DNA from 2 places in the Geobacillus sp. G4 genome. Region 2 is predicted to be linked to the other one. Evidence: a T-box and tRNA genes for the amino acid it is inferred to sense, from the RefSeq annotation. Region 2 holds a T-box; the other holds one or more tRNA genes.
What was found. The T-box of region 2 lies ahead of ileS (isoleucine--tRNA ligase). A T-box ahead of a tRNA ligase gene usually reads a tRNA of that ligase, here a tRNA-Ile.
Positions count from the first base shown of each region.

Region 1 (5,060 bases), on a different contig from region 2:
GGCCACAGCCCAGCTGTAACTCCAACTTCCGTGTTGACACCACCATCCCCTCGCCCGGTTCGGATAGCCCGTCATCGGCGCCCCGCCTGCATACAAGCATTGAGAGACAAAATTCGTGCAATCCACCGGAAACGACGGAAACACCGGGTTATGCCGATTCCACCACGTTTCCGCATACCGCACCGCCCGGGCGCGGTCATACTGGTAAGAAAGACGCTCCCCCGTCCATTGCTCTCGTTCGACGCGCGGCGCCTCCATATCCCCCCCCAACCGGTTGATCGGTTCATCAGTTACAAGCTCACCGCGAACAAAACAGGCGCATCGCTCCTCAACCTGTTCTTCTATATATAGTGAACCCCTTTGCTTAATTAAAAATTGATGGTGGGCAATATACATAACTTTCGCTTCCCGCTCGATGGTCTGCCTGCCGACAATTTGTCCCCGGATCGTGCAACGGACGATCTCCGCACCGCGCTTTTGGCAAAGCCGTTGCTTTCTTGCCGCCTCTTCGCTTCGGATATTGCTTTCCGACACAAACGAGCGGGCTCGCTCATCCAACCACGCGCGCAACTGTTTTTTCATGCTGCTTTCCACCACTTTCGTTTTTGTTACTACCTTATGTGGGGAAGCTGCGTTTTTTTCCCTATTCCTTTGCCTCAGCCAACAGTTTCAGTCCTTTTTCAATCTCAGCGATCACATCGGCATCCGCCTCCGTTTGCCGCGCGGCCTCCAAGTAAGGCTTAGCGCTTGGATCCCCGATTTTCCCGAGCGCCCACGCCGCCGTCCCGCGGATGACGGGACGGCTATCCTCTTTCAACAAACGCAGTAAGTGCGGCACCGCGGTTTGGTCTTTGTAATGGGCGAGCGCCAGAATGGCATTGCGCTGAATCGGCTTTTTCCCACGCCATGAACCCGCCATGGCCCCAAATGTTTCTTTAAATTCACGGTTGCTCATCTGAAGCAGCGGGATGAGCTTCGGCTTTACCGCTTCCGGATCCGGCTCGAATTCTGGATGCAAATGAAAGTCTTTCCCCTTATTTTCCGGGCAGACTTGCTGGCATGTATCGCAGCCGTACAGCCGGTTCCCGATTTTCTCCCGAAACTCGTCGGCTAAAAAGCCTTTCGTTTGCGTTAAAAAGGAAAGGCACCGCTGTGCGTTCAGTTGCCCTCCTTGCACAAGCGCCCCGGTCGGGCAGGCATCAATGCATTTCGTGCACGTGCCGCATCGGTTTTCAACCGGTTCATCAGGGGGAAATGGAATATTCGTAATCATTTCTCCCAAATACACATACGATCCAAACTCCGGTGTAATAATAGAGCAGTTCTTGCCGCTCCAACCGATCCCTGCTCGTTCCGCCACCGCCCGATCAGCGAGCTCTCCGGTATCCACCATCGAGCGAACGCGGGCATGGGGCACTTTGGCCAGCAAAAACTCCTCGAGCTGCTGCAAACGTTCCCGCAACACATCGTGGTAGTCCTTTCCCCATGAAGCGCGGCAAAAAACGCCGCGCCGTTCCGTCTTTGTCCCCCGCGGCGCATTTTTCATTTTAGACGGATAGGCAAGAGCAATGGCAATAATCGATTTTGCTTCCGGAAGAAGCAATGAAGGATTCGTCCGTTTCTCAATATCTGGTTCCTCAAAACCGGACTGATAGCCGAGCTCCTGCTGGCGGCGCAGCCGTTCCTTTAATTCAACAAACGGATCAGCGCTCGCAAATCCGATTTTATCAATGCCGATTGACCGACTGTACTCAATGACTTCCTGCTTTAATGCCATAACATCCATCGTTTTCCCTCCTTTCGTCATATATGGTAAAATGAAATCCGAGGTGATCAAGATGAAATGCGTGATATCAGAACAACTAAAGCAACGCCTTCCTTCTGGTAAATTCGGCGTCATCCGCTATCATCATATCGAGGTCAGCGATTCACCGCAAATGTTAAGGGGGAGGCTTGAGCTGTTTCAAGAATCTCTTTACATCGAGCTGCAGGAAAAGTCGATTGCCGACATCCCTGAGATGGTCGAATGGCGCCGTACTTTCAAACAAATCGGAACGGACCCAAGCCGCTATCGACCGTCAAGTGAAAGCCTGTACCGACGCATCCAGAAAAAAAGCTTCATTCCGCCTATCCATTCAGCGGCGGACATAAACAACTTTTTTTCACTCTATTATAAAATTCCGCTCGGCATCTATGATCTAGACCGCATCAACGGGACAGTGACGCTCACGATCGGCACGGAACAAGATGAATACATCGCGTTAAACGGCCGCACAGTCAACTTTGCCAACAAACTCGTCAGCAAAGATGAACGAGGGCCGTTTGGCAGTCCGATCGTCGATTCGGAGCGGACCGCCGTGACGAGAGAAACGAAAAACGCTTTGCAAATCGTTTACTTTCTCCCATCAACGCCAGAAGAAACCGCCAAGCGCCAGCTTCAAGCCATCCAAACGATGTTTGTGCAAATTCATGGCGGCGAAGCCGACGCCCAATTGTTCATTTGATCTTCTCCCCCCACTTTCCTGCTGTTGGAAACGGGGGACTCCCTCCCTACTTGAACTCTCTCCCACCTACGCTCACGCGTGGAAGTGGGGTTCTTCTCGGTTTAGGGTGATAAAGAAAAAAACGCAATGCCTCGTTCTTTAACGAAACGAAACACTGCGTTGTCCCCAACAATCATAACGTAATTTTAAAGCTAACGAGAGATATTATAACAGACTTCCACACGCATCGCAAGAAAAAAACGCAAAAATCGACAAAAGAAATTGTACAAAAGGGCACCAGAATCTCTGGTGCCAGCAACCAGTGACCCGTACGGGATTCGAACCCGTGTTACCGCCGTGAAAGGGCGGTGTCTTAACCACTTGACCAACGGGCCATTATGGCGGAGAAGGCGGGATTTGAACCCGCGCGCCGCAAAACTGCGACCTAACGGTTTAGCAAACCGTCCCCTTCAGCCACTTGGGTACTTCTCCAAAGAAATGGCTCCGCAAGTAGGATTCGAACCTACGACCTACCGGTTAACAGCCGGTTGCTCTACCGCTGAGCTATTGCGGAATGATGAATAACTATATGTTATGCACATCTTCCAAATGTGCTCGTTGCCTCTTCCTCTGCCAGCTAATTCAAGGAAGCGAGATGCGTCGAGGCAACTCGAAGCGAATTCGAAGATGTGAAGCTCGTCGCTCCGATTTTGCTGTGGAACGATGGGGCATTGTTCGCCCATTATTATAGCGAATGACCCAAAAATATTCAATGGAAAATAATGGGCCTAAGTGGACTTGAACCACCGACCTCACGCTTATCAGGCGTGCGCTCTGACCAGCTGAGCTATAGGCCCATAAAAAGCGGGTGATGGGAATCGAACCCACGACATCAGCTTGGAAGGCTGAGGTTTTACCACTAAACTACACCCGCATATCATTTAGTTGAACATCCGCCACGCTGCTTCCATGCCCCTTCCTCTACCAGCTGATTCATAGAAGCCAGATGCGTCGGGGGCAACTCGAAGCAGATTCGATGATGCAGATGCTCGTGGCTGAGGTTTTACCACTAAACTACACCCGCAAATATAGAATATTAATGAAAAGGGCGACTAGTGGGAATCGAACCCACGCATGCCAGAGCCACAATCTGGTGCGTTAACCACTTCGCCATAGTCGCCTCGTTCTGGTGCCGGCTGCAGGACTTGAACCCGCAACCTACTGATTACAAGTCAGTTGCTCTACCAATTGAGCTAAGCCGGCACGATTTTAAAGTGCATGGCGGAGGAGGAGGGATTCGAACCCCCGCGCGCCTTGCGGCGCCTCTCGGTTTTCAAGACCGACCCCTTCAACCACTTGGGTACTCCTCCAAAAAAGCAACAATAATAATGGTGGACCTTGTAGGACTCGAACCTACGACCGGACGGTTATGAGCCGTCTGCTCTAACCAGCTGAGCTAAAGGTCCGATAATGGTGGCGGTGGAGGGGATCGAACCCCCGACCTCACGGGTATGAACCGTACGCTCTAGCCAGCTGAGCTACACCGCCAAATTTAAGTCAAAAGGTGGAGCCTATCGGGATCGAACCGATGACCTCCTGCTTGCAAAGCAGGCGCTCTCCCAGCTGAGCTAAGGCCCCATGATAAATCGGGAAGACAGGATTTGAACCTGCGACCTCACGGACCCGAACCGTGTGCTCTACCAAGCTGAGCTACTTCCCGACAAAACGCGCTCGAGAGGATTCGAACCCCTAACCTTCTGATCCGTAGTCAGATGCTCTATCCAATTGAGCTACGAGCGCACAAGTGCCGAGGGCCGGACTCGAACCGGCACGGTAGTTACCTACCCCAGGATTTTAAGTCCTGTGCGTCTGCCAATTCCGCCACCCCGGCGGAAGTGGAGCGGAAGACGGGGCTCGAACCCGCGACCCCCACCTTGGCAAGGTGGTGTTCTACCGCTGAACTACTTCCGCAAGACGATGAGCCATGGAGGACTCGAACCTCCGACCCTCTGATTAAAAGTCAGATGCTCTACCTACTGAGCTAATGGCTCATGGGTTCAATAACACTCCGAGACAACGATGTCCCTTCCTCTACTAGCATATTCGAAGATGTCAGATGCGTCGGGACAACTCGAAGCGAACTCGAAGATGTAGCGCTCGTTACTGAGCTAATGGCTCGCGGTTGCCGCCTTAATGGCTTAAGGGGTTATTAAGGAATAAGAATGCCGGCTGCAGGACTTGAACCCGCAACCTACTGATTACAAGTCAGTTGCTCTACCAATTGAGCTAAGCCGGCACATTTAAAATTAGTTAGTGACTCATGTTGTCTGCCTAGTTGTGCCTCTTCCTCTGCAAGCTGATTCGAGGAAGCTGAGTGCGTCGAGGCAACTCGCAGCCAATTCGATGATGCCGATGCTCGTCTCTACCAATTGAGCTAAGCCGGCACATTTAAAATTAGTTAGTGACTCATGTTGTCTGCCTGGTTGTGCCTCTTCCTCTGCAAGCTGATTCGAGGAAGCTGAGTGCGTCGAGGCAACTCGCAACAGACTCGACGATGCGAATGTTCGTCGCTACCCA
Region 1 is NZ_JBEPJY010000004.1:764-5,823, reverse strand. It holds gene ABS784_RS06075 (amidase domain-containing protein) at 1-582, opposite strand, end outside; gene queG (tRNA epoxyqueuosine(34) reductase QueG) at 644-1,786, opposite strand; gene ABS784_RS06065 (B3/B4 domain-containing protein) at 1,839-2,504, shown strand; tRNA gene ABS784_RS06060 (tRNA-Glu) at 2,807-2,878, opposite strand; tRNA gene ABS784_RS06055 (tRNA-Ser) at 2,883-2,975, opposite strand; tRNA gene ABS784_RS06050 (tRNA-Asn) at 2,983-3,057, opposite strand; tRNA gene ABS784_RS06045 (tRNA-Ile) at 3,267-3,340, opposite strand; tRNA gene ABS784_RS06040 (tRNA-Gly) at 3,347-3,417, opposite strand; tRNA gene ABS784_RS06035 (tRNA-His) at 3,591-3,663, opposite strand; tRNA gene ABS784_RS06030 (tRNA-Thr) at 3,671-3,746, opposite strand; tRNA gene ABS784_RS06025 (tRNA-Ser) at 3,763-3,853, opposite strand; tRNA gene ABS784_RS06020 (tRNA-Ile) at 3,873-3,949, opposite strand; tRNA gene ABS784_RS06015 (tRNA-Met) at 3,955-4,031, opposite strand; tRNA gene ABS784_RS06010 (tRNA-Ala) at 4,049-4,121, opposite strand; tRNA gene ABS784_RS06005 (tRNA-Pro) at 4,130-4,203, opposite strand; tRNA gene ABS784_RS06000 (tRNA-Arg) at 4,210-4,283, opposite strand; tRNA gene ABS784_RS05995 (tRNA-Leu) at 4,289-4,374, opposite strand; tRNA gene ABS784_RS05990 (tRNA-Gly) at 4,380-4,454, opposite strand; tRNA gene ABS784_RS05985 (tRNA-Lys) at 4,462-4,534, opposite strand; tRNA gene ABS784_RS05980 (tRNA-Thr) at 4,707-4,779, opposite strand.
Region 1: it encodes a tRNA-Ile, which carries the amino acid that the T-box ahead of ileS (isoleucine--tRNA ligase) is inferred to sense. The anticodon was not compared.

Region 2 (19,179 bases):
CGATTCATGGGTGACCGTATAGCCGTGGTTTTGCGACGTAATGGCGACTTTGCCGGTGCGCAAATCTTTCACCGGATGGTTCGAGCCGCGATGGCCGAATTTCATTTTCTCCGTATTCGCGCCGCACGCCAAGGCGAACAGCTGATGGCCGAGGCAGATGCCAAAGAGCGGCACTTTGCCAAGGATTCCCCGGATCATCTCGATCGCTTCCGGCACGTCTTTCGGGTCGCCGGGTCCATTTGAGAGCATGACTCCGTCCGGATGCCAGCTGAGCACGTCTTCGGCGGTGGCGTTGTACGGCAAGACGATCACATCGCAATTTCGCTTGTTCAGTTCGCGCAAAATGCCGTGTTTCATCCCGAAATCAATCAAGACGATGCGCTCACCGCGCCCCGGGCTCGGGTAGGCGCTTTTCGTTGAGACGCGCCGCACTTGGTCGCGCGGCCACTCCATCGCCCGCAGCTTGGCTGCTGCTTCCACCGGATCGACATCTAGCCCACAGATCATCCCTTTTAACGTTCCGTATTGGCGGATAAGGCGCGTCAGTTTGCGCGTGTCGATGCCGGAAAGGCCAGGGATGCCTTTTTCTTTCAAATACTCGTCCAACGTCAGTTCTCCGCGCCAGTTGGACGGCTTCACGCACGCTTCTTTGACGATGAACCCGTGCACATGCGGGCGGATCGCTTCAAAGTCGTCGCGGTTGATGCCGTAGTTGCCGATCAATGGATATGTCATCGTCACGATTTGCCCGCAATACGATGGATCGGTCAAAATTTCTTGGTATCCGGTCATGCCGGTGTTAAAGACGACTTCCCCGGTCGTCTCTTTCAAGCTGCCAAACGCTTCGCCGACAAAAAACGAACCATCTTCTAAAATCAGCTGCCGTTTCATCTTTACGCCCTTCCTTTCTCCCATACGAGTGTACCGCCGACAAACGTCATCACCGGCCAGCCTTGGCACACCCAGCCGGCAAACGGCGTATTTTTCCCTTTGGACGCAAACGTCTCGGGATCAATCGCTTCTTCTGTTTCCAAATCAATGACCGCAATATCCGCCGGCGCCCCGACGGCAAGCCGCCCGGCCTTGAGGCCGAAACATTGCGCCGGCTTGATCGTCAGCCAATCGACAAGCTGCTTTAATGTAAACACGCCTGTTTTGACGAAATGGGTATATAAGAGCGGAAACGCCGTTTCGAGCCCAACGATGCCAAACGGCGCCGCCTCGATGCCTTTCGCTTTTTCCGCAGCCGTATGCGGCGCGTGGTCCGTGGCGATAAAATCGATCGTGCCGTCGAGCAGCCCTTCCATGAGCGCTTCACGGTCCGCGCGGCTGCGCAGCGGTGGGTTCATTTTGTAGTTCGCATCAAGCCCTGGAATATCCTCATCGCACAAGAGCAGATGGTGCGGCGTCACTTCGGCGGTGACGCGGATGCCGGCCCGCTTCGCGTCGCGGACGACGCGCACCGATTCTTTCGTGCTGATATGGCAGACGTGATAATGGCATCCGGCTGCCTCGGCAAGCAAGACGTCGCGGGCGATGTGCACCGCCTCGCAGACGGATGGAATGCCGCGAAGTCCATAGCGCCGGGCGAACTCGCCGTCATGCACCGCTCCGCCGTTTGTCAGCGTGTCGTCCTCGCAATGGGCAACGATCGCCATATCGAGCGCCGCCGCCTGTTTCATCGCTTCAAACATCATCCCGGCCGACTGGACGCCGACGCCGTCATCGGTAAAGGCGAACGCCCCTGCTTCTTTTAGCGCCGCAAAATCGGTCAGCTCCTCCCCTTTTTGCCCAATCGTGATCGCCGCGTACGGAAGCACGTTGACGCGCGCCGTTTCGCGGATGCGGGCTTGCAGCCATTCCATCTGCTCTTTCCGATCCGGCGCTGGGTTCGTGTTCGGCATGGCAGCAACCGTCGTAAATCCGCCTTTCGCCGCGGCGAGCGTGCCCGTTTCAATCGTTTCTTTCGCTTCGCCGCCCGGTTCGCGCAAATGAACGTGCAAGTCGATCAGGCCAGGAACGATGAGACGGCCGCCAACGTCGATAACGTCCTCCTCATTCGCTTCCAGCGGCTGTTCATAGAGGATCGCTGCAATGGTTCCGTGTTCGATTTTGATATGTGTCCGCATCAATTCCCCATCTTTATTGAACGACATGCCATTTTTCAGCCATACGCCCATGCTCCATTCTCCCTTCCATTGCCCGTTTTAAGACAGCCATCCGGACGTAGACGCCGTTTTCCATTTGTTTAAAAATGCGCGATGCCTTCGCTTCGACAAGTTCGCTTGCGATTTCGACCCCGCGGTTGACCGGCGCCGGGTGCAAGATGATGGCGCCCGATTTCATCCGCCGCGCCCGCTCAAGCGTCAGCCCGTACCGCGCATGGTACTCTTCTTTTGTCAGCCCCATCGTTTCCGCATGGCGTTCATGTTGGATGCGCAAAAGCATCACGACATCGGCGCGGGCGATGGCCTCGTCGACTTCGACGTACGTCCCGTACGGATTCGTTTCATCTTTCCACTCCGCCGGTCCGGAAAACAGGACGTTTGCCCCCAGCCTTGTCAACACTTCCGCATTGGAGCGGGCGACGCGGCTATGACGGATGTCGCCGATGATCGCCACCGTCAAGCCAGTGAAGGCGCCAAACTCTTGGCGGATCGTCAATAAATCCAAGAGCGACTGGGTCGGATGGTGCCCGCAGCCGTCGCCGGCGTTGATGATCGGAATGCCGACCGCATGGCGGAGCGCTTCGAAATACGCATCTTCGTGATGGCGGATGACAACCGCATCGACGCCGATCGCCTCAAGCGTCCGTACGGTATCGTACAGCGTCTCCCCTTTTTGCACGCTCGAGCGTTCCGGGTCAAATGGAATGACATGAAGCCCAAGCTTCCGTTCCGCCATCTCGAAGCTGCATTTCGTGCGCGTGCTCGGTTCGAAAAACAAGTTGGCGACGTACATCGGCGCCGCCGGGCGCCAGATGCGCCCGCTGCGGAACGCTTCCGCTTCATCGAGCAAACGGTGGATTTCATCAAGCGGCAGTTCACTTAATGCGAAAAGATGGGTCATCGGTCTCGCTCCTTTTCGTTTTTTCGCGAAAAAAAACACCTTGCCGGCTGGGCAAGGTGTGACGATCGGCGCATGGCAGAGCCGAAGAAGGTGCACTCCGGCCCTGGATGCGCCTGTTTTCACACCTTTTTAAGCCTCGCGGGACTTAATTAAAAGGTGCTTTCTCCTATTAGGCGACATGGTCGCTCTGGTTTTCTTCAAATAGGTTTTCCGCGGCTTGCGGACGCCCCGGCAAAATCAAGTTGAGGAGGACGCCGACAATGGCCGAGAGCGCCATCCCGGTAATTTGGAAGCTGTCGCTGATTTTCAGCACCGCTCCGCCGATGCCGATGACCAAGATGACCGAGGCGATGACTAAATTGCGCGTCTGGCCGAAATCGACGCGGCTGTCGATCAACATGCGCAGTCCGGACGAGGCGATGATGCCAAACAGCAAGATCGACACACCGCCCATGACCGGCGTCGGAATCGAGCTGATCAGCGCCGTGATTTTGCCGACGAAGCCGAAAGCGATCGCGATGACCGCCGCGCCGGCCAGCACGTAGACACTGTAGACGCGGGTGATCGCCAGCACACCGATGTTTTCCCCGTACGTCGTTTTCGGCGGACCGCCAAGCAAGGCGGAGATCATCGTCGCCGTTCCGTCCCCTAAAATCGAGCGGTGCAGCCCCGGTTTTTGAATGAGGTCGCGGCCGACGACTTTGCTTAAGACGAGCTGGTGGCCGATATGCTCGGACAAGGTGACGATCGCCACCGGCACCATGAGCATCACGATCTCCCATGTGACGCGCACCGGATAATCGGCAAACGGGATCAAGAAATCCGGCCATTCGAACCATTTCGCCGCCGCCACTTTCGACAAATCGACGAGCCCGACCGCCAACGCGTAGAGATAGCCGACGACAATGCCGACAAGCACCGGAATCAAGCTCAACATGCCGCGCGCGAGCACGGAGCAGACGATCGTGGCCGCGAGCGTCACGAGCGCCACCGAGAAATGGAGCAAGCTGTATTTGCCGTCCGGGCCGTTCATCGCCATCCCGACCGCCGTCCCGGCCAAGCCGAGGCCGATGACGATGATAACTGGGCCGACCACAACCGGCGGCAACAGTTTCATCACCCAGCGGTAGCCGGCTTTTTTAATGATGAGGGCGACAACCCCGTACACCAATCCGGCGAGGAAGCTGCCGATCATGGCCGCTCCCGGGCCGCCAGCCGTTTTCGCCGCGATGATCGGCGCAATGTAGGCGAACGACGAGCCAAGATACGCCGGCACTTGCCATTTCGTAATGAGCAAAAACGCCAATGTTCCGAGCCCGCTTGTCAGCAAGGCGATCGACGGATCTAAGCCGACTAAGTACGGCACTAAAATCGTCGCCCCGAACATGGCGAATAAATGCTGAAGGCTTAAGGTGATCCATTGCCCAACAGTCGGGCGGTCTTGAATGTCCAACACCGGTTTGTTCATCTTTCGTCACTCCTTTGATCAAATGAGCGAGGCTTGCTTTCTAGTGTGCACAAAAAAATCCCTCTTTGCCCGCGAAGACGCAAAGAGGGTGCAGAAACAGCCGAAACGATTCCGCCCCTTTTGCAGCCTCACGGGACTGCGCTTAAAAGGGTGCTTCGCTATTTTTCATGAATGGAGACTTGATCGATGCCGTCCACTTCCGAAAGCTCCACGACGATCAGTTCCGAACGAGAGGTCGGCACGTTTTTGCCGACGAAATCAGCGCGGATCGGGAGTTCCCTGTGGCCGCGGTCAACAAGCACGGCGAGCTGGATGCGCGCCGGGCGGCCCAAATCCATGACCGCATCCATCGCCGCCCGCACCGTCCGGCCGGTGAAGAGCACGTCATCAACTAAAATGACATTCCGCTCGGTCACCGGAAACGGCACATTCGTTCCTTTCACAAGCGGTTCATGGTCGTCCGTCTTCACGGTCAAATCGTCGCGGTACAAGGTGATGTCAAGCTCACCGACGGGAACGGACGCCCCTTCAATTTGCTCGATCCGCTCCGCCAAGCGGCGCGCCAAGTAAATGCCGCGCGTTTTAATTCCGACAAGCACGCAGCCGTCAATGCCTTTGTTTCGTTCGATGATTTCGTGGGCGATGCGCGTCAAAGCGCGGCGAATCGCCTGTTCGTCCATCACGACCGCCTTTTGCATCCAAGCCACCTCCGTTTGCACAAAAAATCCCCCGCCTGTGAAGCGGGGGATGGCGCGCTTATCACCAAACAAGATGGGCATACATCGCCCTTCTTTGTCATTCCGACCCCTTTTCAGCCTCACAGGACTGAACTTAAAGGTTCCTGTTCACCTGTTTTCATTGTAAAGGGGGCGTGTTCGTTTGTCAATCGTTTTTTCGCAGCCAGTCAAGCAGCTCGGCAAACTCCGGCGGCAACGGCGCTTCGAATTCCAAATACTCGCCGCTTCTCGGATGACGGAAGCCGAGCACCCCGGCGTGAAGCGCCTGGCCGTCGATGGCGAGCGTTTTTTTCGGCCCGTATTGCGGGTCGCCAGCGAGCGGATAGCCGATGTATTTCATATGGACGCGAATTTGGTGCGTCCGCCCCGTTTCCAGCTGGCACTCCACATACGTATAATGGCGAAACCGCTCGAGCACGCGGAAATGGGTGACGGCTTCCTTGCCGTTTTCCTCGGTGACGGCCATTTTCTTTCGATCGCGCTTGTCGCGGCCGATCGGCGCGTCGATCGTCCCGTAATCGTGTGGAATGACGCCGTGGACGATCGCCTTGTAGCGGCGCGTCACCGTTTTGTTCACAAGCTGCTCGACGAGCGAGCGGTGGGCGGCGTCGTTTTTCGCCACCATCAATAGTCCTGATGTGTCTTTGTCAATCCGATGGACGATGCCGGGGCGAAGCACGCCGTTGATCCCAGACAGGTCGCGGCAATGGGCGAGAAGCGCGTTGACAAGCGTGCCGCGCATATGCCCGGGCGCCGGATGGACGACCATGCCGCGCGGTTTGTTGACGACAAGGACATCCTCATCCTCATAATAAATGTCCAGCGGAATCGGCTCCGGCTCGACATGAAGCGGCTCCGGCTCCGGCGGTGAGACGGCGACCGAGTCGCCCGCCTCGCATTTGTAGTTCGCCTTCACCGTTTGGCCGTTCACGGTCACAAGCCCGTTTTTGATCCATTGCTGCACTTGTGAACGCGACCATTCCTCATTTAACGCCGCGATCACTTTATCAATTCGTTCGCCGTCATATTCGTCTTCAATGTGAAATGTGATCGTGTCCATCTACTCATTCCCTTTCTCTGGTGTCGCGAAAAAAAACATATGGACAAACAGCAAGATGACGCCGACCGTCAGCGCCGAGTCAGCCACGTTGAACACCGGAAAACTGTACGTGCCGATGTACGCGTGGATGAAATCGACCACTTCCTTGCGAAAGACGCGGTCGAGAAAATTGCCAATCGCCCCACCGAGCATCAGCCCAAGCCCTACGCCCGCCAGGCGTTCAGAAGGCTTCAGGCGGCGGATGTAGATCACGATCGCCGCCACGACAATAACCGTAATCAAATAAAAGAGCCAAAACTGCCCTTCCAGCATGCCCCACGCCGCGCCGCGATTGCGGTGCGACGTAATATAGAGTACATTGTCAATGACCGGGATGCTTTCCCCAAGCCGCATATAGCGGACGACAAGCCATTTCGTCCATTGATCGAGGATGACGACCGCCGCCGCAATCCAATAGTATGCCACCGTGCCAAGTCCCCCTGTCCTTCTCATTCATTCTTTTTGCATTGTAGCATAATTCGCCATGGCAAACAAATGAAGTGGCAAAAAGGAGTCAGTCAAGACTTTATGGAGAGCTTTTTTCGATTTTTCGATTTACGGCGGCCATCTCAATTAACCATGATAAAAAGGAGAAACGACTTCCCACTTCCTGACCATGGAAGCGGCAAGAGGAGTGTGCGGCCGGGTGCACTAAACGAACGGACATCGTTCCATAGAAGCTCCCCATTCCCACATTCAGCCGATGGCTTCCAATTCGTTTACCAAAACTCCCGTCCAATCAAAATGGCGGCGATCACAATGCCCGCCCCCAGCCACATCATGGGGAGAAGGAGGGACAGCGAATCGGCCGGCGCTTGAAACAAAAACAGATGCGGCCACGGCATGAACGTTCCTTGCGTCGCGACTTCCATAAAGGTATAGACCGAGATGACCGACAAGGCGACATCCAGGCTGCCAAAGACGCCTAACAAGGCAAGCCCAATCAACTGGTAAAACGAAAACAGCAGAAACAGGTGCACCAACACGGGTGCGGTGAGAAACATCGTTCCATGAATCCATATGACCGCCGCGACAAGAAGAACGATGCATCCCCCATGCAAAACAGCATAGCGAACCAAGTCGAAGACGACCGCTTTCCGGTAATGCCATAACAGCGCTTCTTTTGCCCCTTCGTCGTACAAATGGCGGTACAAAAAGACGAGATGCCATCCGGCGATCGGCACGGCCATGCCTTGGATGACGGTGTACGGCAAAAACGGTTCGTCGGAGCGGGCGGACAAGATCCCCATCAACCCGACGCACAGCCCGTAGACAAGAAACGGAAACCAGTACAATCGGCCGAGCAAGCGGCGGTCAAAAGAAAAATGATGGGCGATCGTTTTTTTATCCATGCGCTTCCGCCTCTTTCAACAACGCCAAATATCCGTCCATCAGCCGCGGGGCGACAGGCCGGCCGATGGGTTCTTCGGACAAGACGCGCACGACGACGTGGGAAGGCTCTTCGCTCATTTGGACGACTTCGTTGGCGGCCATGACCGAGTCAAGCTCCTCAAATGGCACGTCCAACTCATACGTATAAGGAGCCGCTTTTTGCTTGAGCTCGTCCGGGCTGCCTTCAAACAGCACCATGCCGCGGTCCAACACCCCGATTTTCGTGCACAAAAATTCAATGTCCTCGACAAGGTGCGAAGAGATGACGATCGTATGATCGTGCCCCAGCCGCTTCAACAAATTGCGAAACCGCACGCGCTCGCGGATGTCAAGCCCGGCCGTCGGCTCATCAAACAGGAGGATGGACGGCTCCCGAAGCAGCAGCATGGCAATGCCCACCCGCCGCCGCATGCCGCCGGACAGCTCGCGCATTTTTTTGTTGATGTGCGAAGACAAGTTGACTTGTTCGATGACCTTCTCGATTTTGGATCGGCAGGCAGCGGGATGTTCACCTTGCAAGACGGCGAGATGCTCAAGCACTTCATACATCGTCAGCTCCGGGTACATCATAAACTCTTGCGGCAAATAGCCGATCTCGTTCACCCGCTTCACCCTCGTGCCGGTGCTGATCGGCTCGTCTCCGAGCGACACCCGTCCGGCATTGAACTCCAACAGTCCGGCCACAATGCGCATCAACGTCGTCTTGCCGGCGCCGTTTGGCCCCAGCAAGCCGTACACGCCGGAGAGGGAGAGAGAGACATCGGATAAAATCGGCTTCTTTTTCACGATTTTCGTCAATCCTTCAATGACGACCGCCAACGCCGTTCACCTCCTGCATCATCTCAAAGATGCGGTCCCATGTCCAACCGTCGTCCATGTTCGCATACCATGTCCGCAAACATTGTTGTTTTTGGTCGACATCCAGCGGCTGAAACGCTTGATAAATGGCTTCAATTTGCTTCTTGACGGATGACGGCTGCGACTCGAACCACTCGCTTTTGGAGCTCCAGTCGATCACCAAAAGGCCTTGTTTTTGCATCAGCCAGCGGGTGGCCAGCGAAATCCACTCGTTGTACATGATCCGCGATCCTTTCGGCGGTACGGAAAGCCGAAGTATTTTTTCGTAAAAATTTTGTTCCATAATATATTGATCGATCCCATATAAGTCATCTGTGTTATATACAAGATGATCGTTTGCGAGAAACGAGGACAGTCCGAAACTAGAGAAGACAATCTTGTTCGGCAACGATGAAACCGCCGTTGATGCGATTTGTTGTACATGACGGAATGTTTTTTCCATCTGGCGGATGACCGTCGGCGCCCGTTCCGCCATATGCGGCCAATCGGCCGGGTAGGTGATCTCATATCCTTGATCGACGAGTTGATGCCCTTGCCCTTTGATCAAGGTGACCGCTTGCGCTTTCCCTTGGTAACCCTTTCCACGCTTTGGCACATTGCAAAACAGCACATCGCCGTCCACGTTTAAGGTAAAGGTGTACGTTTCATTCGGAAAGAATTGATCGGTGAACGCCCCATCCCAAACTGTCATCCCCGCCACCCGATATTCATGAGTCCGATACATGTGCGAAGCCCTCCTTTTCGGATACCACGCCCGATCCGCCAACAGGACGATGCGGCCGTTGGTGTACGGAATGAGCGCCGTATCGACGATCTCATAGGAAAAGGTGAGCGTCGAGGTGCGTTTCGGCAGCCACACGGTCACGAGATCGCCGTTTCTCGTAAACTTGACGGGCTGATGGTCCGCTTCAATCGAGTGGAGCGGATACAAATGGTACAGTTGAAACGTGGGCCGGTTTGTTTCCAACTGGGACAAGGCCACGCGCACGACCGCACGCGATCCATGCAAGGAAAGGTCATACGACTGGATACGGTAGCGCAAATCGGCTTTCGTCTCTTGTTTCATATGGCGGTATTCCTCGAGTTCGGTCGTCTGATCGGCCCGAGTGAACGCCTTGGTGTTCGTTTGCAAGGAGTGGTAGGCGGTTAGGACGATCAGAAACGGGAAGACGAGAAATGCTTTCAAGACGGCGTTTCGCTCCTTTCTCGTCTGCGTAAAGCGGATCGACGACAACAACGCCAACCCGACAAGGGAGAGAAACCACGCGGCCCATTTCCATTCCCCGCCGCGGTCGACCTCAAACCCGATGTAGGAATCATACGCTCGTTGAATCGCGTGTTTTCCGATAAACAGCAGCGACGCCCAGTCGCGGGCATGAACAGTTTCGGACAGATCGATGAACAGCTCCGTCGTCATCGGTCCGGTCAGGATCCACACAAGCAAAATAGCGAAAAAACTGACCTTTTTCGTTTCCAACAGCAGTGCGATGATGACGCCGTACAGGACGGTGAGCACGAGCGGTCCAAACTGATAGACGGCGAGAAACCGAAGCAGCGACAAATACAGATCCGAAGGCTCCACCCCAACGAAGAGATACACGAGTGAAAAAACGCCGCAGCTCATCATCAGCATGATCCCTTGGCACAGCGCATGAACCGCAAGCAAGGCGCTCATTTTCTCCAGCAGAATCCGGTAGCCGTCGGCGAACCATGACGAAACGCCGTAACGAAGTTCGTTGGAGTAGAGAAGGTAGAACCACACGATGTAAAAGAGCGAAACGATTTGAACAAGCATGAACACTTCATGAGGGATATCCCCATAACTCTCCATATTGTACGGATCGGTAAAAAATAGTGTAAACCGTACGGCCAGCAAAAGAAAAAACGAGAAACTAGCACCAATGTATAACTTGCTTTTCAACAATCGTTTCCAATAAAAAACAAACAGCCATTTCCACCTCATCGCCGATCAACCGCTTTCTTTCTGAGAAGTTGACAAATGAAAAATGCGGTCAGGGATCGCTTTATTTTTTTAGGCGTATCCCTGACTCCTTTATCATCCGGATTCGGCATCGTTATTTGACCGTAATGGTCACGTATCCTCTTGAACCAACCGTTTGACCAACAATTTGGCCATAATATTTATCGCCTTCTTGTTGTGGAAAATTGCGCGTTTCTTCTTGCCTAGGATTGAGCCAGTTGGTGGAGGCGACGACGCTGTCGGGCCACCAATCAATCGATTTGTAAGCATAGCCTCTCGTTTGGGTATTGGCACCATTATTTACAGCATGAATATTCCCTGTACCATTTGTATTTGCTCTAATAGTTTTTGTATTGCTGTAAGTACTTGACCCATCTAAAAAGGCTGTTGCGGATTCTGCTCCCGCTGCACCGGCAGTGGCTATTACTGCTGCTGCAAGCGATAAAGATGCCCATTTTGATTTCCATTTCTTTTTTCGGTTCACGATCATGTTATCCCTTCTCCTCTCCAAATATTATATCGCTTGTTCTCGTCTTTACTGCGGTTCCAGCTTCATTTCGTAAGAGGCTATGGAACCAATAACGATGAGCTTTTCCATTTTTCATTGTTGTTTCCTAACACTCTTTTTCACCTCCTTTCAAAGGCAACTAATTTTGCATTATGAATTTGATAAATTGAAAGATCAGTAAATCCACTCTCGATTCGGTTGCTCAAGATCATATAGTTAGCATCCACAAAATCATGACGTAAAAAATGGTAAAAGTGTTCTAAGTCTTCGAAGTCAAAGTGTTTCGTCGGCTGATCGAAAATGAATACTGTGCGATTTAGCGACTGTCCAAGAGAAACAAGATAAATCAGCCGTTGAAACATCGTCAATGAATCGATGGATGCATGGGAAGGGAGGCGATATTTTTTCCATAGTGCCGATTGCTGAAAAGGACGATTCAGCCATATCGAAATATCTTGCAAACGATAGTTTCTCCACAGTTGGTGGTAGTTCTCAGGAATCACGAAAAATACGGTTTTATTCGGTTTTCCTTTTGCTGCCTGTTCATTGAAATGGATTTCCCCTTCATCGATAGGATGAAAGCCGGCAAGCGCTTTGGCGACAATATCTGTGCGAATGTGATTTTTGGCTAGAATGATGGATTGGGAAGGAAGATTGACGGAACAATGATGCAAAATAAGTTGGCGATGGTGCTTGAGGGTCACATTTTTTAATTCCATCATTTGTCTCCTTCCCCCCTTTCTTGCGCTAGTTGAATCAATATGTTTTCTTTTTCTTTTATGGATAGTGCCATGTAGTGCTCCCACGTTGTTGAGTCGATGGAGGATTTTTCCGCTATCCTGTTTCCATATCCGATAGATGGAATATGTAGTTTTTCCATTAAATACAAGCCGACAAAGAGACTGATCTGTTCGTTTTCGAACAATCGGTATGGGATGAAAAACGCAGCCAACTCCTGAATATGTTTGGTTGCCGGAGTGCCATTGACGTCCAAGAACGGATCAACATAAAACGTGTAGTTTCCGTCAGCCACCGTGCTGTCGTACAGCGAAAGGTTTGTGGTGTTGATGCTTTTTGGGATGATTGAGACGCTCTTGACTTCTTTTGTGCAATAATCTGTATTTGCAAGATTCGGAAACAAGTGGCATAGCTCATTGCGGATGGAAACGAGTTGATGCTTCAATTCCATATAATTTCTTGTTGTAGTGAGAAATGGTTTATAAACAAGGAAACGAGTATGTTGCACTTGAATTTGTTTGTAAGGACCATTGATCACGGAGAGACAAGGGAGATGGTCCCCATGCCAACGGTACTTTTCCTTTCCGACAATCATGTTGACTCGTGTACATGTTTTCGTTTCCACATTGGAATGAAGCGTTCCGGATGAGTCGATATCGTAAAGCGTTGAATCCATGGACTGCGGATACCAGTTGGCTTCAAATGGCAACAACGTGACGCCCGATGTCAACGGATAAAAGGTTGAGCCGAACGTATGCCGATAATAGATCGTCATGGATGGGGCACCGTTGGTCTGCACCTGAACAACGTTTCCTTGTTGTTGAAAGGGGAAACGCTTCCCTCCGCCTTGGATGTGATCGATTTGAAATTGCTCGTTGATCGAAAAACGAACGGTGTGTTCTTTCGGATGCAGAGAGAGTGTGGCTTTGATCGGATACGTGGATTTCGGATTCACCTCGATCTCCTTGATTTTCCAATATCCATGCAACGGGATGTTCTTGGGCTGAGCCTGATGTTTGATTTGTTGATAGAGTTTGACGTCGTTTGCCAACAGAATGTCATCCAACTGGAATTTTGATTGTGCATGTTGAAGGAAAAATGTTACGAAAATAACGAGAGTCACACTAGCCGCAAGCCCCGCGAAGGATCGCCGCATGCTTCGAAAAACGCCATAAACGGCGATAGAAGAAAGAATATACGCCAATTTGATCAGCACGCGTTCTTTTTGGAAGGTTAGGCTGAATAACGGGTCAATGTAAGGCCAACGATGGTTTCCCCACAAGGAGAAGGATGGATTGCGATATTCCAAAGAAAACAGCACGATGATCCACAAAACAAACACACCAACGAGCAACATCGCTTTTTTCGAAGAATGATAGGCGTAAACAGCGCCTGTGGACAATCCGATCATCCACGCCCATAGAAATGGTAGAAGAAAATGAATCAAATACAATGGAAACAGAAAAGTGAAAAGATCCCAACCCGCTGAATAGTTGATCACCACCGCACCGGCGATGATCCCGGCCAAGGCCAGTTGCCAAGCGAAAAAACAAATAAATGCGATCAAAGCTTGGCAGAAGACGATCTTTTGCGGGTTTGGCATGATGTCATTCATCGCGATCCAGTGAATTGGAGTCGAAGTGAACAACGAAACATGCAAGCGGAAGCTGAAGAGCAGCCAGACGGCCATTCCAATCGGAACCAAGTATTTCGTATATAAGATCCACTCCGCTGGATTGATGGTATGGGGATTGAGGCAAACAAACATCAAAACCCCAGAAAATACGAATATGAAACTAGCTTCTGCTTTTAAGCGGGACGCCATTCTTGAAATGAACACCCATTTCATATGGAATGCCCTCTCTAATCATGAATTTGAAATGTTTGTAAAATTCAATGGCATTATAAAAAAAAAAAAAAGAAGATGTCAACCTTTTACATGGAAATTCACAGTATATTCACAAATAATAGGAAAATTGCGCTATAAACATCATGATTTTAAGCAAACGTGTGGTCGAAGATGATGGAGTAAATGCGACGGAGGCTCATGAGACACGGAGTTTGACAGAATTGGTTCAACTATAGAATTGATTCAACTACAGAATTGAATTTATACACTGCAACATTCTGCACTTTTTCTTGACAAAAACAACCACCCTGATGCCTTTGCGTTTTTTACACCATCGTTTTGGGTTTTTTCTTTCCTCCACCAAAAGCAAGCGACAAGGCCGCCCCAAGGCAGCCTGCCGCTTTTCGTTATGCGGAATAATGTTCGTTCACAATGTGCGCGCAGCGCGGGCAAAGCGTCGGGTGGGACGGATCTTGTCCGACAGCTGGAGTCACCGTCCAGCACCGCTCGCACGTCTCGCCTTCCGCCGGGCGGACGATGACGGCCACGTGGTCGAGCCGCTCGGCTTCGGCCGGCGCGGCGTCATACGGCTCATCGGCGATCGAAAAGGCGGAAACGATGAGAAGCTGGCGCAAGTCGGCATCAAGCGACGCCAATAGCTTCCGCGCCTCGTCTTTCGGGTAGACGATGACGCTGGCCGTCAGCGATTTGCCGATCACTTTTTCATTGCGTGCGTTCTCGAGCGCTTTTAACATGTCATCGCGCACGTCCATAAACGCATCCCATTTCGCCAGCAGCGCTTCTTCGCCGTCGATCGCGATCGGCTCCGGCATATCGGTGAGCTGGACGCTTTCGACGTTTTCTCTTCGATTCGGGATATGCTCCCACACTTCATCGGCGGTATGCGGCAAAATCGGCGCGATGAGCTTCGCCAACGCGACGACCGTTTCATAGAGCACCGTCTGCACGGCGCGGCGGGCGCGCGAGTCGGCCGCTTCGATGTACAAAATGTCTTTCGCCATATCCAAGTAAAACGCGCTCAGCTCGACGGTGCAGAAATGGTTCATCTCATGGTAAACCGCGGCGAAATCGTAGCTGTCATAGGCCTTTTTCACTTTGGCGATCAGCTTGTTCAACTTCGCCAGCATATAGCGGTCGACTTCGCCAAGCTCCCCAATCGGCACGGCGTTTTGGTTCGGATCGAAATCGAACAAGTTGCCGAGCATAAACCGGAACGTGTTGCGGATTTTCCGGTACACTTCCGACACTTGTTTTAAAATATGGTCGGAGATGCGCACGTCCGCTTGGTAGTCAACCGAAGCGACCCAAAGGCGCAAAATGTCGGCGCCAAACTGTTCCATCACTTTCGCCGGCACGACGACGTTGCCGAGCGACTTGCTCATTTTCCGCCCTTCGCCGTCCAAGACAAAGCCGTGGCTCAACACGCCTTTATACGGCGCTTTGCCGGTGACGGCAACGGCGGTGGACAGCGATGAGTTGAACCAGCCGCGGTATTGGTCGGAGCCTTCCAAGTACAAATCAGCCGGACGCACGAGATCGTCGCGTTCGACCAACACGGCTTGGTGCGACGAACCGGAGTCAAACCAGACATCCATAATGTCCGTTTCTTTCGTAAAGATGCCGTTCGGGCTCGACGGATGGGTGAATCCTTCCGGCAGCAAGTCTTTCGCCTCGCGTTCAAACCAGACGTTCGACCCGTATTGGCGGAACAGGTTCGACACATGCTCAATCGTCTCATCGGTGATGATCGGTTCACCGTTTTCGCCGTAAAAGACCGGAATCGGCACCCCCCAGGCGCGTTGGCGGGAAATGCACCAGTCGCCGCGGTCGCGCACCATGTTGTGGATGCGGATTTCCCCCCACTCCGGAATCCATTTCGTTTCCTTAATCGCTTGAAGCAGCTCGTTGCGGATTTTATCGATCGACGCAAACCATTGCGTTGTCGCCCGGAAAATCGTCGGCTGCTTTGTCCGCCAGTCGTGCGGATACGAGTGGGTGATAAACCCAAGCTTCAACAAAGCGCCGACTTCCTCAAGCTTCTGTGTAATCGCCTTGTTGGCGTCTTCGTAAAACATCCCGGCAAATCCCGGCGCTTCCTCGGTCATGTAGCCGCGTTCATCAACCGGACAAAGGACCGGAAGCCCATATTTTTGCCCAACGAGAAAGTCGTCTTCCCCGTGGCCCGGCGCCGTATGGACGCAGCCCGTACCGGCGTCGGTCGTGACGTGTTCGCCGCACACAACAAGCGAGTCGCGCTCATAAAACGGATGTCTCGCCACGACGTATTCAAGCTCTTTTCCTTTGACCGTTTTGACGACCGACCATGCGTCCCAACCGACTTCGTTCGCCACCGATTCGACCAGGGCAGCAGCGACGACGTATTTTTGCCCGTTTGTTTCCACGACATGGTAGTCCAGTTCCGGATGAACCGCGATCGCCAAGTTCGCCGGAATCGTCCACGGCGTCGTCGTCCAAATGACGATTCGCTCATCGCCCTCAAGCACGCCTTTGCCGTCTTTCACCGGGAAGGCGACATAAATCGACGGCGAACGCTTGTCTTTATATTCGATTTCCGCTTCAGCGAGCGCTGATTCGCTTGACGGGGACCAATAGACCGGCTTCAACCCTTTGTAAATGAGCCCTTTTTTCGCCATTTCGCCGAACACTTTAATTTGCTGGGCTTCGTACTCCGGCTTGAGCGTAATGTACGGGTTGTCCCAGTCGCCGCGCACGCCGAGCCGCTTAAACTGCCGGCGCTGGTTGTCGATTTGCTCGTACGCGTATTGCTCGCACAACTTGCGAAACTCGGCGACGCTCATCGATTTGCGGTCAACTCCTTGCTTGGCAAGGGCCGTTTCGATCGGCAAGCCGTGCGTATCCCAGCCCGGCACGTATGGGGCGCAATAGCCGCTCATGGATTTGTAGCGGACGATGATATCTTTTAAAATTTTGTTCAGCGCATGACCCATATGAATGTCGCCGTTGGCATACGGCGGGCCGTCATGCAGAACAAACAGCGGCCGTCCTTTCGTCCACTCCTGCACTTTCCGGTAAATGTCCATTTCCTCCCATTTTTTTTGCATTTCCGGCTCCCGCTTCGGCAAGTTGCCGCGCATCGGGAAGTCGGTCTTCGGCATGAGCAGCGTTTCTTTGTAATCCATCCTTGCTCCTCCTTCGAACGATAGATTCCAAATAAAAAACCGTTCTCCCCCCGGCAAGGGACGAGAACGGTCTCGCGGTACCACCCTTCTTGGCCATGCAAACGACGCACAGCCCTCTTTTCATTCGTAACGGGAATGACGCGCCATGGCCTACTTGATGTTCGGCATGGAACTCCAGGGTGATGTTCACTCTTGCGCCGATGCCAGGCTTCCACCATCCCCGGCTCGCTGCGACCGGTCGTACAAGAGCTACTGTCCCTTTCATCGTCGATGGCTATTTCGCTATTCATCCTGAAAAAAGCCAACCGCCTCCCACGGCGGCTGATGCGGCGATTTTTGCCAATTATTATAACCGAAACGTCTTCGGTTCGTCAAGGCTGTGACAGCGGTTCTCTCGCCCCTTCTTCCAAATCCGGCGCCTCATACTCCATCAACTCGTCCCAATCGCGGCTGTTGATCATATCGAGCTGGGCCTCGACAAGCATGCGGAAACGGGCGCGGAACACTTTCGACTGCCGCTTCAGCTCCTCGATCTCGAGGGCGATTTTCCGCGATTTCGCTAATGCATCGCTGATGATGCGCTCGGCGTTTTTTTCCGCCTCTTTAATGATCAGCTTCGCCTCTTTTTGCGCATTCCGCTTCACTTCTTCCGCTGCTTCCTGTGCAACAAGAATCGACTTATTGAGCGTCTCTTCAATGTTCGCAAAGTAGTTCAGCTTTTCCGTCAGTTCGGCCACTTTTTCTTCCAGCTGCTTTTTTTCACGGATGAGCATTTCATAGTCTTTAATGACTTGATCGAGAAACTCGTTCACTTCGTCTTCATCGTACCCACGAAACCCGCGGCTGAATTCCTTGTTGTGAATATCCAATGGCGTCAACGGCACAACGGCCACCTCCGTCTCCATCATTCCTTTTCTTCACTTTCATTCGACATGGTTTGCCGATTTCCTGCCGTCATTTGCTTATTTTTGTCGGCCAATCTGAACGAGCCAGCGCTCTTTTTTCGTCGGCCCTTCCACCGAAAACAGCTTGCAGCGGCCAAAACCGCGCGCCGACAGGACATCGCCCGGTCCGCAGAGGAAATCCGGCTTGTCCACCACCTTCCAGTTGACTTTGACAAGCCCGCTTTCAACAAGCGCACGCGCTTTCTCGCGCGCAAGGCGAAACACCTGAGCGAGCACAGCATCGAGCCTTAGAGAAGACACCGTGACCGTTCCTTCCTCCCACGTTTCGGCAAGCGGCATGGCTGCCGACAACGGAAGCGGCTCAAGCGCAACCGGAGCTTTGCCGATCGTTTCGACATGCAAGCGGACGTAGTCGGCGACTTCAGCAGCAACAAAAAACTGAATTTCCCCATCCCGAATGAGAATATCGCCAAACTTGCCGCGCCGCAAGCCAAGCGACATCAGCGCCCCCAACACGTCGCGATGTTCAAGGGAAACGAATTTCGCCGGATAGCGGACGGCAAACAGTACAATGCCATAATCCTCTTCCTCAGGGTCGATATACGGCGGAGCGAGAAACACCCGCTTCCGCTCGACAAACGGGGCGCCGCCGAAAAAGAACGCGCGCACATCTTCCGCACCGCCGGCGATGCTTTGCACGATTTGCTGCTCGCGCGGATCGAGAAAATCGGTCAGCTTCGGAGCGTACTGACGGCTCACCATCTCCTTCCACTCGAGCACTTGATCAATGAACGGATGTTCCTCTTTGCGAAAATGCTGATACAGCTCCACTCGACGTCACCTTGCTTTCATGGAAGAAAGGAACCCACAACGGATTCCTCTCTGCGAGTTTCGCCCTTCCGCCTTTTTGCCTGCCGGACGGAGAGCGGCGGCGCCGTGCGCGCAAAACGAAGTTAAAACTGCGACTGAAGAATGTCGAACAGGGCGTGAAGCCCTCTCGTCGCGAATTCAAGAACGATAAACGCGACGATTGGGGAGACGTCAATGATGCCAAGCGGCGGAATGACCCGCCGAAACGGCTCCAAATACGGCTCGCAAATAGCGGCCAACATCTGTCCGAACCGCGTTTCGCGCGCATTGGGAAACCATGACATTAAAATATAAATGATCAGCGCATACGAGTACACTTGAATCACTGTCGTCAAAAACGTGAGTACATAATCCAACAGCTACCACCTCTTCATCGGTCTGTCATCCTCGCCGTCGAGCGAAATCGAGCCGCTGACGTCGACGTTTTCCGGGGTGCATAAAAAAATTTTTGTGCCGACTTGCTGAATGTCGCCGCCAATGGCGTACACCGTGCCGCTTAAAAAGTCGACGATCCGCTTCGCCT
Region 2 is NZ_JBEPJY010000001.1:242,336-261,514, forward strand. It holds gene ABS784_RS01180 (carbamoyl phosphate synthase small subunit) at 1-891, opposite strand, end outside; gene ABS784_RS01185 (dihydroorotase) at 894-2,180, opposite strand; gene ABS784_RS01190 (aspartate carbamoyltransferase catalytic subunit) at 2,143-3,069, opposite strand; gene ABS784_RS01195 (solute carrier family 23 protein) at 3,239-4,537, opposite strand; gene pyrR (bifunctional pyr operon transcriptional regulator/uracil phosphoribosyltransferase PyrR) at 4,696-5,235, opposite strand; gene ABS784_RS01205 (RluA family pseudouridine synthase) at 5,420-6,334, opposite strand; gene lspA (signal peptidase II) at 6,335-6,826, opposite strand; gene ABS784_RS01215 (hypothetical protein) at 7,093-7,725, opposite strand; gene ABS784_RS01220 (ATP-binding cassette domain-containing protein) at 7,718-8,584, opposite strand; gene ABS784_RS01225 (ABC transporter permease) at 8,568-10,586, opposite strand; gene ABS784_RS01230 (hypothetical protein) at 10,699-11,094, opposite strand; gene ABS784_RS01235 (P-loop NTPase family protein) at 11,232-11,831, opposite strand; gene ABS784_RS01240 (hypothetical protein) at 11,831-13,699, opposite strand; gene ileS (isoleucine--tRNA ligase) at 14,107-16,881, opposite strand; T-box leader at 16,935-17,155, opposite strand; gene ABS784_RS01250 (DivIVA domain-containing protein) at 17,253-17,765, opposite strand; gene ABS784_RS01255 (YlmH family RNA-binding protein) at 17,844-18,617, opposite strand; gene ABS784_RS01260 (YggT family protein) at 18,740-19,012, opposite strand; gene ABS784_RS01265 (cell division protein SepF) at 19,016-19,179, opposite strand, start outside.